Regions from separate parts of the Notoacmeibacter ruber genome, predicted to be linked through region 2. Evidence: riboswitches for the same ligand, from Rfam matches in the RefSeq annotation. Region 2 holds a riboswitch; the other holds the start of a gene.
The links. A riboswitch is a leader RNA that binds a small molecule or an ion and turns the genes downstream of it on or off. The one in region 2 is predicted to bind S-adenosylmethionine.

Region 1 (4,417 bases), 1.9 Mb from region 2:
ACCGATACAAGCCTCAATAGAGCTTGTCCAAGAGGAAGGGATGTGCTGCCCTGTGCCCGCATAATGTCCCCCAATGGTGTGGAGCCCTCTATGTCTCTTATGTCCCTTACTCGCCGTGCGGTTCTCGGCATGGCCGTCGCCACCCTTCTGCCAGGCGGCATCGCCCTTGCCGAAACCACCGAAGTCACCTTCGTCCTTGTCAATGACAGCGACAAGATGGCACCCGATGATGATGGCCGCGGCGGCTTCGCCAAGATGGCCAGCGTTTTCAAGAAGGAGCGCGGAGACAACCCCAATACGGTCGTCGTCCATGCCGGCGATATGCTATCGCCCTCGCTGCTGTCGGGCTTCGACAAGGGCGAGCACATCATCGAACTGGCCAACATGGCCGGTTTCGATGTCGCGGCGCCGGGCAATCATGAATATGATTTCGGTTCCGAAAACGCCATGTCGCAGCTATCGAAGGCCGACTTTCCCTTTCTGGCAGCCAATATCGAAAATGCCGACGGAACACCGTTCGAGGATTTCGAACCGACGATGATGAAGGAGTTCGGCCCGGTGAAGGTCGGCTTCATCGGACTGGCCGAACTGACCACTGGAGAGCTTTCCAGCCCCGGCGACGAGATCACCTTCACCGATCCCGTGGCAGCGGCGGAAAAGCAGGCCGAGACGCTGCGTTCGCAGGGCGCGGATTTCGTGGTCGCGATCAGCCATAATGCCCTGCCGCTCAATGAGCAGATGGTGCGGGAAGGAACAGTCGACCTGGTTCTCTCCGGACACAATCACGTGGTCTGGAGCTACTATAATGGCCGCTCCGCCGGGCTGGAATCCGGTCATGATGCCATGTGGATCGGCACTGTCGATGTCACCTTCGATGTGACCGAAGAAGAAGGGACGCGCGAGGTCGACTGGACACCGAGCTTTCGCTTTACCGACACGATGGATGTCGAGCCGGATGCGGACGTCGCCGCAAAGGTTGCGGAATATGAAGCCACGCTCGACAAGGAACTCGACGTCGATGTCGGGACCACCTCCGTGGAACTCGACAGCCGCCGCGCATCCGTCCGCAGCCAGGAAACGATCATGGGCAGCCTGATCGCCGACGCGATGAAGAAGGCAACCGGCGCGGATATCGCCATTACCAATGGAGGCGGCATTCGTGGGGACAAAACCTACCCGGCCGGCTCTACCCTCACCCGTCGCGACGTCCTCTCCGAACTGCCCTTCGGCAACCGTACTGTGCTTCTGGAAATGACCGGAGCGCAGGTGAAGGAGGCACTGGAGAACGGGGTTGGCCAGATCGAGGAAGGCGCCGGCCGCTTTCCGCAGGTTTCGGGCCTCACCTTCAGCGTGGACTCCAGCGCCGAAGCGGGGGCGCGCATTTCCGATGTGAAAGTCGACGGCAAAGATCTCGACGAAAGCGCCAACTACAAGGTCGCCACGAATGACTACATGGCCGGTGGCGGCGACGGCTATTCCGTGATGAGCGAAGGCAAGGTGCTGGTCGACTCGATAAGCGGCAAGCTGATGGCCAACGATGTGATGGTCTATATTCGTGAAATCGGCGACGTGAAGGCCCCCGAGGGCACACGCATCACGATCAACTGATCGATTAAGCCTTGCGTCCCGGACGATCGGGGCGTAAGGCACCCTCCATCGTGGTGATTTGGCCGGCCGGCTTGCAGCCACGTTAAACAAGTCGCTAAAGGGGCCGCGATCCGGACCGGGCGCGACTTATCGCGGCCGGTTTTTTGTTTTGGTGAGAAGAAATGGCCGATCTTTCGAAGCTCCACCCCGAAACCCAGCTGGTGCAGGGCGGCATCAATCGCAGCGCTTATGGCGAGACCTCGGAAGCGCTTTTCCTGACACAGGGCTTTGTCTATCCCAGCGCGGAAGCGGCAGAAGCGCGCTTCAAGGGCGAAGAGCCCGGCTTCATCTATTCGCGCTACGCCAACCCCACCGTCGACATGTTCGAAAAGCGCATGTGCCTGCTGGAAGGCGCGGAAGATGCGCGGGCAATGGCATCGGGCATGGCGGCCGTGTCGGCGGCGCTTCTCTGTCAGCTTCAGGCCGGCGACCATATCGTCGCGGCCAGGCAGCTTTTCGGCTCCTGCCGTTGGGTGGTGGAAACTCTTGCCCCGAAATACGGCATCGAAACCACGTTGATCGATGGCACCAACACCGATGAGTGGGAGGCCTCCTGCAAGGCCAATACAAAGGTCTTCTTCTTCGAAAGTCCGACCAACCCGACACTGGCACTGATCGATATCGCCGCCGTCTCGAAGATCGCCAAAGCGCGCGGCATCACGACCGTGATCGACAATGTGTTCGCGACGCCCGTCCTGCAAAAGCCGATCGAGCTTGGCATCGACGTGGTCTGCTATTCTGCGACGAAACATATCGACGGCCAGGGCCGTTGCCTCGGCGGTATCGTCCTGTCATCCAAGGAATGGATCGACGAGAACCTGCACGATTATTTCCGTCACACCGGCCCCTCGATGAGCCCGTTCAACGCCTGGACGCTCCTCAAGGGTCTCGAGACCCTGTCCCTTCGGGTTGAAAAGCAGACCGCGAATGCCGGACAGGTCGCCGACTGGCTTTCCAATCACGACAGTGTGGCGCAGGTCATCTATCCTGGTCGGGACGACCATCCTCAGGCCCCGCTGGCGAAAGCGCAGATGAAGGGCGGTTCGACGATGATCTGCTTCGACCTGAAAGGCGGTAAGGACGCGGCTTTTGCTATGGAAAACGCCCTGGAGATCATTCGCGTCTCCAACAATCTCGGCGATGCCAAAAGCCTCATCACTCACCCGGCCACGACGACGCACAAGAATCTGAGTGAGGACGCCCGTCTGGAACAGGGCATTGGACCGGGCACGGTGCGCCTTTCGATCGGTCTGGAACATGCCGACGATCTGGTCGCCGATCTGGACCAGGCTCTGAACGGCGTCGGCCGCTAGAGGTCTCTGTGTGCCAGCATGATCCGGCTCAGGGTCGTATAGGCCGTCACGCCGGCGAAGAGGATGGCAATTAGCGGAAACCAGGACGGGAAGAGGCAGGCGAGAACAAAAACGAAAAGCGTCTCGCCGGCTTCTGCCAGTCCGGTGGTAAAGAACAGTGACTTTTCGCCGCGCGCCGTACTCTTCGCACCTCGCTTCTCGGCCATCACGGCATAGGCGAGAAAGCTGGCTCCGTTGACGTAGAAGGCCAGCAGCAGGATCGATCCTGCGATGCCATTGCGGGCCGGATCGAGGAGGACGAACGCCAGTGGGATCGCCCCATAGAAGGCGAAGTCCAGAACGATATCCAGAAATCCTCCAAAGTCAGTCGCTTTCGTTCGCTGCGCAATCGCGCCGTCCAGCCCGTCGCCAAGACGCGACAGCAGAAGAAGAGGCACGGCCAGAAGCGTATAGCCTGCTGCGACGCAAATGGCGGCAAGAAGACCGACGCCGAAAGCGATAAGCGTCATCGCATTCGCCGACAGACCGACGGCCAGAGCCCGATCCGCCATTCCATCGATCAGCGGCGCGAGCTTTCGCCTTCCCCATCCGTCGATCATGCCGTCCCTCGTTTGACCATCGTTCTGCCCGACCCAATATGGCCTCTGACAAGGAGATCGACAGCATGTACCGCGCCGTTACAGACGATATCGTGGTGGAAGTGGAGCCATTTTTCCTGCCGGACCATTCGGAGCCGGACCGTAATCACTTCGTCTGGGCCTATCGCGTCAGCATCGAAAACGGTTCCGATCGGCCGGTACAACTGCGATGGCGCTACTGGAAGATCACCGACGGTGCCGGCCGCGTGCAAGAGGTGGAGGGAGCCGGTGTCGTCGGGGAAGAACCGCGTCTTCTGCCGGGCGAAAGCTATACCTATACGTCCGGCTGCCCGTTGACCGTACCGTCCGGCATGATGCAAGGCCATTACACGATGCAGTCCGATAGCGGCGAGCGGTTCGATATTGCCATTCCGGCCTTTTCGCTCGACCTACCGGAAAACCAGCGCACTCTCAACTGAAGACGGTAGCAATGCAAATGGAGGCCCGTTCGGCTCGCGCCCGCATCATGCATGCCGTTCTGTTCGAGCTGATCGGCCTTGCGATGGTGGTTCCGCTCAGCGCCTTCGGCTTCGGCATAGAGGCCGGCGATACGGCTGTGGTGGTGATCAGCCTTTCGCTCGTCGCGACCGGCTGGAACTATCTTTACAACCTGCTGTTCGACCAGTTGATGGCGCGCTGGTACGGCTCGATCCGCAAATCGGTCTGGCAGCGCGTGCTGCATGCCATCCTTTTTGAACTGGGATTGCTGCTGGTCACGCTGCCCTTCGTCGCATGGTATCTCGACATCGGCATCATGGAGGCGTTGATAATCGACGTGGCGATGGCGCTTTTCTACCTCGCCTACGCGTTCGTCTTCAA
Region 2 (4,417 bases):
GGGCCAAGGCCCCTAATGTCCGCGCCGCAAAAGCCGAGCCGAAGGACACCAGCATATGCGTTTCGAAGGTACCGACAGCTACGTCGCCGACAAGGATCTGATGGTAGCGGTCAACGCGGCAATCGCGCTGGAGCGTCCCCTTCTCGTGAAGGGTGAACCGGGGACCGGCAAGACGGAACTGGCCCGGCAGGTAGCCGAATCTCTCGGCGTTCCGATGATTGAATGGAACGTCAAATCGACGACCCGGGCACAGCAGGGCCTCTACGAATATGATGCGGTCTCACGGCTGCGCGACAGCCAGCTTGGCGACCCGCGTTTCGAGGATATTCGCAACTACATCAAACAAGGCAAGCTCTGGCAGGCGTTTACGGCCGAACAGCGTGTCGTTTTGCTGATCGACGAGATCGACAAGGCCGACATCGAGTTTCCGAACGACCTTCTGCAGGAACTCGATCGGATGGAGTTCTATGTCTACGAACTGGATGAGACGATCCGCGCGAAACATCGGCCTATCGTCATCATCACCTCCAACAATGAAAAAGAACTGCCCGACGCTTTCCTGCGGCGGTGTTTCTTTCATTACATCCGCTTTCCCGACATCGAGACACTGACGCGGATCGTCGACGTCCATTATCCCGGTATCAAGCAGCGGCTTGTCTCGGCCGCGCTGAACCAGTTTTACGAAATCCGCGAAACACCCGGCTTGAAGAAGAAGCCGTCGACATCGGAAGCACTGGACTGGATTCGCCTGCTGGTCGCCGACGACGTTTCGCCGGAAGACCTGCGCGGGGATGCGAAGGACGCCCTCCCCCGCCTCCATGGCGCTTTGCTGAAAAACGAGCAGGACGTGCATCTTTTCGAGCGAATGGCGTTTCTGGCCCGGCAACGGACGAAGTAGACTGAGAATCTGAATTTTCGCTGCTTTGTGCAAACTTGTTTGTTGCGGCCCCGCCCATCCCCTCTATGATGGCGTTCGTATAGGGTTGTTTTTTAAGAGTTTATCGCAGTGAAAGCCGAAGCTCATCCGCGCAATGAGGAACGTCTTGCGCGCCTACGAGAATACGAGATCCTCGATACGGCGGATGAGCAGGACTTCGACGATATCGTCGACTTGGCCTCACGCCTGACGGGGAGACCGGTTTCGCTTGTCTCGCTGGTCGATGAAGACCGTCAGTGGTTCAAGGCCCGCAAGGGCGATGGGCCGCGGCAGACCGACCTCGACAATTCCGTCTGCGCTCACGGCATTCTTCAGGACGGACTTTTCGAGATCGAAGATCTCAGCATTGACGAGCGGACGGCGGACATGCCGATGGTCGACGGTACGACCGGTCGCTTCCGCTTCTATGCCGGTGTTCCCCTCAAAACGTCGGAGGGCCTGCCGCTCGGAATGCTGTGCGTCCTCGATACCGAGCCAGGAAAACTCAGCGAGGATCAGCGTTTCGCGTTGAGGGTTCTGGGCGACCAGGTTCTTGCGCAACTCAATCTGCGGGCGCAACTCGCAGCAGAGAGAGAAACGAGCCGGCGCGTGCATCTGCGAGAAGCAGAGCTGCAAAAATCGCTTGCAGAGCAAGAGCTCCTCGCCAAGGAGATCGACCATCGCGTCAAGAATTCACTGGCCATGGTTTCCTCCTTTCTCAACATGCAGAGGCGGCAAGCCAAAAGCGAAGAAACCAAGGCCGAGTTGGAGACCGCCAGCCGCCGTGTGGCGGCCGTCAGTCTCCTTCATCAGGAACTCTATGATGCTTCGGTCACGGGCCGAATCTCGCTGCCACATCTGTCCGATCGCATCATGCTTTTGCTGCGCGAAAACGCGCCCAACAACGTCGAACTGAGAAGCGAACTCGATCCGATCATCCTAGACTCCCGTCGCGCGGCGGCCTTTGCGGTGGTGGCCAATGAGTTCATCACCAATTCCTTCAAATACGCGTTCAAGGACAAAGATAGCGGAACGGTGTTTCTCTCCGGAAAAGCCTCCGAGAGCGGCTATCGGCTGATCCTGTCCGACGATGGCGTCGGCAACGGGTCCCCGGCCGCCGCGGGCAAGGGCCTTGGCACCCGCATCATCGAAGCCATGAGCTTGCAGTTGGGCGGAGATTCCGAACTCTCCGTCACACCGGCTGGCTATCGCCTCTCTCTCACCATAGAACCGCCAGTCCAAGGCGAGGGTTGACGGTCGCCCTAGCCTGTCCGATACGTTGACCGCGGAACCCGGCAAGACTATCTTGCCGGCCGTGGTGATTTGGCCGGCCGGCTTGCAGCCACGTTAAACAACTCGCTAAAAGGGCCGCTCCGGAATATTCCATGAGACGGCCATTGTTCAGTCGGGTTGTGCGGCAACCGGCTGGCCCTGTTGTGGAGTATGTGCCGTGCCGATCCGAATTCCAGATACGCTGCCCGCCCGGGAAGTCCTCGTGAAGGAGGGCGTCCAGGTCATGGATGAGAGCGTGGCGATCCGGCAGGATATCCGGCCGCTTCAGATCGGCCTTCTGAACCTGATGCCGAACAAGATCGAAACCGAGACGCAGATCGCCCGCCTCGTCGGCTCCACGCCGCTCCAGATCGAGCTCAGCCTCGTTCGTGTCGGCAGCCATCAGGCACGCAATACAACGGAGGAGCATCTGATCTCCTTCTATTCGACCTGGGAAGAGGTGAAGGATCGGAAGTTCGATGGATTCATCATCACCGGCGCGCCGATCGAGACGCTGCCTTTCGAAGACGTGACCTATTGGCCGGAACTTCAGGATATCCTCGACTGGACGACCACCAACGTCCACTCGTCCTTCTTCATCTGTTGGGGCGCCATGGCGGCAATCCAGCATTTTCATGGCGTTCCGAAACATGAATTGCCGCAGAAGGCGTTCGGGGTCTATCGTCACCGCAACCTGCAGCCTGCCTCGCCCTATCTGGCGGGATTCTCCGACGATTTCTCGATCTCGGTTTCGCGGTGGACGGAAGTGCGGCGAGACGATATCGATCCGGAATCGGGTCTCAACATTCTCATGGAGAGTGACGAGACGGGCCTCTGCCTCCTGGCCGAAGACTTCGCCAACCGTCTCTATATCTTCAATCATATCGAATATGATCACGGCTCGCTGGCAGCGGAATATTTCCGCGACCATGCTTCGGGCAAGCCGATCCAGATCCCCGCCAACTACTTTCCCGATAACGATCCGGCCAGAAAGCCGATCAACCGGTGGCGTTCGCATGCCTTCCTGCTGTTCAACAACTGGATCAACCAGATGTATCAGACCACGGCCTATGACTTGTCGGAAATCGGCATGGACCGGCAGATGGGAACCAGGGCGGCCTGAAAGCTATCGACCGTCAAGGCCTAGGCGGCGACTGCGACGACCCTGTTACGCCCGCTTTCCTTGGCCTCGTAAAGGGCGTCATCAGCCCGATTGAGAATCGTATCGAAGGAAGAATCGTCCCAGCGCCGTTCGGCGACACCGATCGATGCCGTAACCGAGAGCGGTCCCTTTGCTGTTTCCACCGGAGTTCCGGCGAGTCTTTGCCGGAAAGTCTCGGCCATCTTGGCCGCACTTGCCAGATTGTGGCCCGGCGCAAGGATCAGGAATTCCTCTCCGCCGATTCTCGCAAAGATCGCCGAATCCATGTTCGATGTCGCCAGGAAGCGGTGACCCCGCTGGGTGAAGGTTTTCAGGACCTCGTCTCCGACCGCATGGCCATAGGTATCGTTCACGTATTTGAAGTGATCGATATCGAGCAGAGCGACCGAGAAAGGCGACGCTTCCCTGTCGCTTCGTTCCATGTAGAGGCCCGCTTCGTAGAATGCATGTCGGCGATTATAGGCGCCGGTCAACTCGTCGGTGATGGAGAGCTTTCGAAGCGAGTTTTCAGCCCGTTTCTGATCGGTGATATCCTGAAGAAGGACCTGCACGACGGCCAGTCCGTCCCACGGCAGACGGCCCATAATGACCTTCATCAGCCGTTCCTGACCGGTATGGGAATTTACCAGCACGATCTCCTGATCCATCGTCGTGCCGAGCGCATCAAAAGCCTTGTCGAAGGCGAGCGGATCGGAATCGGATCGCTGAAAATCCAGAATATGCTTGCCGATAAGGCTGTTTCGCTCTTCGCCGAGAAGGCTGCACGCTCCAGCATTGGCGTACAGGACCGCATGCTGGGAATGGATCAGGACACCGATGGGCATGGCGTCGAGCATGATCCCCAAACGGTCTTCGGTATCGACCAGGGATGCTCGCGTGATATCCGCGGTTGCTGAGCCTTGCTCGTCGCAGTCAAAAAGTTCAAACATGATCATTCCCGCCCTCTACAGATAACGCTAGGGCAATTTCGTTATGAATCGCTTACCCGAAACATATTAGCCAATTGATAAAACAGGATTTTCTCATACCTTCTCGAACACCAGCGGGATAGCGAAAAATGTTTATTC

Region 1: linked by a shared signal. The riboswitch ahead of D8780_RS02110 (O-succinylhomoserine sulfhydrylase) and the one ahead of D8780_RS11280 (homoserine O-succinyltransferase) in region 2 are both predicted to bind S-adenosylmethionine.

The regions. Positions count from the first base shown of each region.
Region 1 covers NZ_RCWN01000001.1:441,802-446,218, reverse strand. Annotated here, with positions in the region: gene D8780_RS02115 (bifunctional metallophosphatase/5'-nucleotidase) at 91-1,608, shown strand; SAM riboswitch at 1,649-1,727, shown strand; gene D8780_RS02110 (O-succinylhomoserine sulfhydrylase) at 1,770-2,960, shown strand; gene D8780_RS02105 (CDP-alcohol phosphatidyltransferase family protein) at 2,957-3,559, opposite strand; gene apaG (Co2+/Mg2+ efflux protein ApaG) at 3,625-4,017, shown strand; gene D8780_RS02095 (PACE efflux transporter) at 4,029-4,417, shown strand, end outside.
Region 2 covers NZ_RCWN01000001.1:2,362,716-2,367,132, forward strand. Annotated here, with positions in the region: gene D8780_RS11270 (AAA family ATPase) at 56-898, shown strand; gene D8780_RS11275 (sensor histidine kinase) at 1,007-2,170, shown strand; SAM riboswitch at 2,222-2,300, shown strand; gene D8780_RS11280 (homoserine O-succinyltransferase) at 2,367-3,311, shown strand; gene D8780_RS11285 (sensor domain-containing diguanylate cyclase) at 3,332-4,279, opposite strand; gene D8780_RS11290 (vWA domain-containing protein) at 4,408-4,417, shown strand, end outside.